Regions from separate parts of the Neobacillus sp. BF23-41 genome, predicted to be linked through region 2. Evidence: a T-box and tRNA genes for the amino acid it is inferred to sense, from the RefSeq annotation. Region 2 holds a T-box; the other holds one or more tRNA genes.

Region 1 (2,407 bases), on a different contig from region 2:
GGAAACTCTTGATCTAAATACGGAACTAATTCATGGGCAAGAAAGCGAATGTATTGCTGATTCTGTTCGCCTTCAGGATGGTATTTCCTGCGGCGTTCTTCTACATTCTTATAGGGTACCCCAACAATAATTAAATTTTCAATTTCCCTTTCAAAAAGATACTCGTCTGCTAATCGGCCAATTCTGCCAAGTTGGAAATAATCCCTGCCATCCTGGGCAATCAGCAGCGAATACTTATATAACGGTGAGAAATTTGCAGGCAGATAAACGAGAAGCTGTAAATCTTCTCCAAGCTCCCTGCTGTGAAAGGTAAGTTCTTTGATTGTACCTTTTGGAAATTCCATGCAATGATTCCCCCAATAATTCGATCTTTACCACTGCATTATAACAAAACTAAAGAGGAAATGCTTTTAATGATGGAGGGAAGAATGTTATATGAATGGAGGTAGGAAGAGGATTAGTGAAGGTAGCGTTGTTTCGTGCGAGATTCAGGCATAATCGATAATATATTTTCCCGTTTAAAGGTGCGCATTTGTTTGCGCAGCAAACAATACGCACGAATGTATTCGTCGTGAACTTCCTTCACAATCAACTTCCGTTGGGAGAGTTCTTGGTTGTCGGCTAAATAAATCATTTCTAATGGAATATTTTCCTCGATTGAACGGATGAAAAGCCCATCCATGTGAATCGCCCCTTTCGTTTACTTATGTTATTATTATATCCAAACATTTGTTCTTTATTCAATAAAAATAGAACGAATGTTCCTGCTTTGGGATGATAAACAATGTCATCAAAAAAAATGTAAGAATAATAATTAAACTATTGACATTATCACAAAATTTTATATAATTAATTATGTAGTTTAAATAAATACGACTTGTTAGCTCAGTGGGAGAGCACTTCCTTGACAGGGAAGGGGTCGTGGGTTCGAATCCCTCACAGGTCATCAAAAAAATCCTAGCATCTCTATGATGTTAGGATTTTTTTTGTTTTAGTTTTTATTTTGCTTTTCTTTTGATTAAAGCGGTGTAGTATACGCCATCCACTAAGGGAATAATTAGAATATATTTTAGTTTAAAAAAAGGCTTCATTAACTTGAATGATATTAACAAATTAATGAGGTCTGGTGCCTTGAACCATTTAATTTCATTATCTAATAAAAATATATTTTTATTGGAACCTCCCTACATATTGTTTCCGGAACTCTTTAGGTGACAAATTCTCCTGTTTTTTAAATAATCTACTAAAATAGGGGGATTGTGTAAATCCACAGCTTTCTGAAATTCTATCAATACTCCAATCGGTTGAAATTAAAAGAATCTTTGCTTGATCAATGCGGATTTTGTTCACATATTCGATGGGAGTGCACCCTAAAGCTTGAATCATACATCTTGCAATATGATTTGGATGGAACCTAAGAGCACGGCCAAGATCCTCATAGGTTATTTTTTTTGCGTAATTTTTCCTCAAATAAATGGCGGCTTTTTCTGCAACTGCGAATACAGGCATGGAATTGGCAAGGTGCATATGATTTGAAAGCTCCTGTAGGAGTTGTTGAAAGAGTATTTGCCGCTGCCATTCCCCAGAATAAATAGACTCATGTTCAGATGTAATAATTTTTGAGCACAGATGTTCAACGGTTTCCAAATTGGATAATTGGCAGAACTTAGGTAGTGTTATTCCGAAGGGGTTCTCAGTAAAAAAGTTTCTAGACTGTACAGAAGCTTTCTCATCATAATAAAAAGGTTTAGAGACCTTGAGATCTTGCCATCCCTTTGCAACAATGAAATGGAACCAAAAAAAATGGGTAACTTGATCACACGGTGATATTGAAAAGTGATGCCGATCTGGGTAAAGGATCAGTGTATGCCCTTCGCTAACCTGAAAATGATTATTTTCCTCACCCATGAATAATTGCCCTTTAATCACAATTAATAAATCAAAAACTCCAATCTTATTTCGATTTGTATGTGATTGGCCTATTTCAAATGTATTCTCACCAGCTGCAAGGAGAGTCGGTAAGGGTGGGGCGAATAATTGAAGCATTCCATATCTCCTCATATGTTAGGATTGTGCAATTTTTTGTTATGATTTTACATTTTATTCTTTATTCTTAACACTATAATAGGTTCATAAATGTCTTTTGTCTATTCATAAAAGGGACGTAGCATTAAATAATATGTATTTATGTTTTAGGCACCTTAGGAGGGAGGAAGTGGATCATGCAAAGCATGCGTTGGGTTTGGCGTTATATAAGGAATTTTCGTTTTAGATTATTTAGCGGCCTTTTTCTGGCACTAGTTGTTTCTGCATTAAATATGCTGAACCCATTTTTTGCAGGAAAAATAGTTGATAAGGTTATTTATGGTCATCAGAATGACTTGTTATGGCTTTTTTTACTTTCCAT
Region 2 (2,407 bases):
TATACCACTACTTTAAATACTTTCCATTTAAAGCAGATGAAAAACTATTATTCTACAGCTATTTAGCGCTTCCGATTCCAATCATCCAAGTGGCAGAAAGCTACTATCGAAAGTCGCGTCCAAAGAATGAATTAAAATATGTCCGTCAGCTGCAGCACCGCTACTGGCATTTGAAAAATTCCGAATATGTCGTCATGAGAATGACCGAAATGGATGCGCAGGCAGCCGCCGCCGCAGCAGCAAAAGAAGGAGCCCAGCCGCAGTAATCCTCTGCAAAATGGGCTCCTTAAACGATTTCAAAATATAGTGACACGGCTATGGCAACAAAAACCATTAATAATAAGATATCTAAAAACGTTGGAATGATGAGTGTTCGAATAAATTGGAAGATCACAAACGGAATAATTAACTGTGCGCAAACTCTCCGGCAGGTTCTAAACCAGGGTTGGTATTTAAATTTTTGGAAATTTCTTTTCACCGACAACCCCCCCTTTACAAATCTGGCATATATTTTCTTTATGTATATTCCACAAGTGCGGAGAACTCTCCAAAAAAACGGCATATAGTATAAAAAATAAAAAAAGTGGTTATCATTATTGACGTCAAACCCTTTTTTTCGGTAGTATAACTATATAATTTAATTACATAAGCAAAGACAGGGAAGAGTACGATACAAACCTGCTTCAAGAGAGGGAAATCATTAGCTGGAAGATTTCCTAAGCAGCATATCGGAAGGTCGCCCACGAGCTTCTTCTGCGAACGGATCTAAACATCCTATTAGTTGAAGACGGACTAAATCCGTTATCTACATAAGTGCCAATCCGTTTTTTGGATTGGAAAAAAGGTGGTACCGCGAAGCAAACTCCATTCGTCCTTTTATGACGAATGGGGTTTTTTATGTGGAAAAGGGGCGGAGCGGCGCAAAAACGAATAAGGACATCCAAACTTTGTGGAAAAATACATTTTACACACGAATTAAGTGAACACTGGCTCTGCTCACACCGCCTTTGTTATGTTGGTTGGTGTGCTGCTCATCTGGTATCACTTTTCACGATTAGTTTATTTTAAGGAGGAATTTTACAATGGAAACAAAGGAACTAACAATGCCTACGAAATACGACCCACAAACGATTGAAAAAGGGCGTTATGAATGGTGGTTAAAAGGTAAATTTTTCGAAGCAAAAAACGATGAGGGCAAAGAGCCGTACACAGTGGTTATCCCGCCGCCGAACGTTACTGGGAAACTTCATTTAGGTCATGCTTGGGATACAACGCTTCAAGACATCGTGACCCGGATGAAGCGGATGCAAGGATTTGACGTTCTCTGGTTGCCTGGAATGGACCATGCTGGGATTGCTACCCAAGCTAAAGTAGAAGAAAAACTTCGCAATGAAGGCAAAAGCCGCTACGATCTAGGAAGAGAAAAGTTCGTCGAGGAAACATGGAAGTGGAAGGAAGAATATGCGTCCCATATCCGCCAGCAGTGGTCGAAACTGGGCCTAGGCCTAGATTACAGCCGCGAGCGTTTCACGCTGGATGCAGGCTTATCTGATGCCGTTAAAGAGGTTTTTGTTACCCTTTATAAAAAAGGTCTCATTTACCGCGGGGAATATATTATTAACTGGGATCCGTCCACCAAAACAGCTCTTTCCGACATTGAAGTCATTTATAAAGATGTTCAAGGTGCTTTTTATCATATGAGTTATCCGCTTGCCGATGGTTCTGGAAATATCGAGGTTGCTACGACCCGTCCAGAAACGATGCTGGGAGATACCGCGGTTGCCGTACACCCAGAAGATGACCGCTACAAGCACCTGATTGGCAAAACTGTTATCCTCCCAATCGTTGGCCGTGAAATTCCAATCGTTGGTGACGACTATGTGGATATGGAATTCGGATCTGGTGCAGTAAAAATTACGCCAGCACACGACCCGAATGATTTTGAAGTGGGTAATCGTCATAATTTAGAGCGGGTTCTCGTAATGAACGAAGACGGCTCGATGAATGATAGAGCTGGCAAGTATAAAGGACTCGACCGTTTTGAATGCCGTAAGCAAATCGTTAAGGACTTGCAGGAACAAGGTGTTCTTTTCAAAATTGAAGAGCATCCGCATTCCGTAGGCCATTCCGAACGAAGCGGTGCTGTTGTTGAACCGTATCTTTCCACCCAGTGGTTTGTTAAAATGCAGCCGCTCGCAGATGAAGCGATTGCCCTGCAAAGCAAAGAAGAAAAAGTAAACTTTGTCCCAGACCGCTTTGAAAAAACCTACCTCCGCTGGATGGAGAACATCCGCGACTGGTGTATTTCGAGACAGCTTTGGTGGGGGCACCGAATCCCAGCTTGGTATCACAAGCAAACAGGTGAAGTATATGTTGGTACAGAAGCACCGGCAGATGCTGAGAACTG

What was found. A T-box is a leader RNA that pairs with one kind of tRNA and senses whether it is charged. The one in region 2 lies ahead of AB7942_RS07990 (valine--tRNA ligase), so its partner is inferred to be a tRNA-Val.
Region 1: it encodes a tRNA-Val, which carries the amino acid that the T-box ahead of AB7942_RS07990 (valine--tRNA ligase) is inferred to sense. The anticodon was not compared.

What each region holds. Positions count from the first base shown of each region.
Region 1 is NZ_JBGBPR010000001.1:495,392-497,798, reverse strand. Features, by position in the region: gene AB7942_RS02345 (alpha/beta hydrolase) at 1-344, opposite strand, end outside; gene AB7942_RS02340 (hypothetical protein) at 458-682, opposite strand; tRNA gene AB7942_RS02335 (tRNA-Val) at 875-946, shown strand; gene AB7942_RS02330 (helix-turn-helix transcriptional regulator) at 1,171-2,046, opposite strand; gene AB7942_RS02325 (ABC transporter ATP-binding protein) at 2,223-2,407, shown strand, end outside.
Region 2 is NZ_JBGBPR010000003.1:423,301-425,707, reverse strand. Features, by position in the region: gene ysxE (spore coat protein YsxE) at 1-266, shown strand, start outside; gene AB7942_RS07995 (hypothetical protein) at 287-478, opposite strand; T-box leader at 644-879, shown strand; gene AB7942_RS07990 (valine--tRNA ligase) at 1,083-2,407, shown strand, end outside.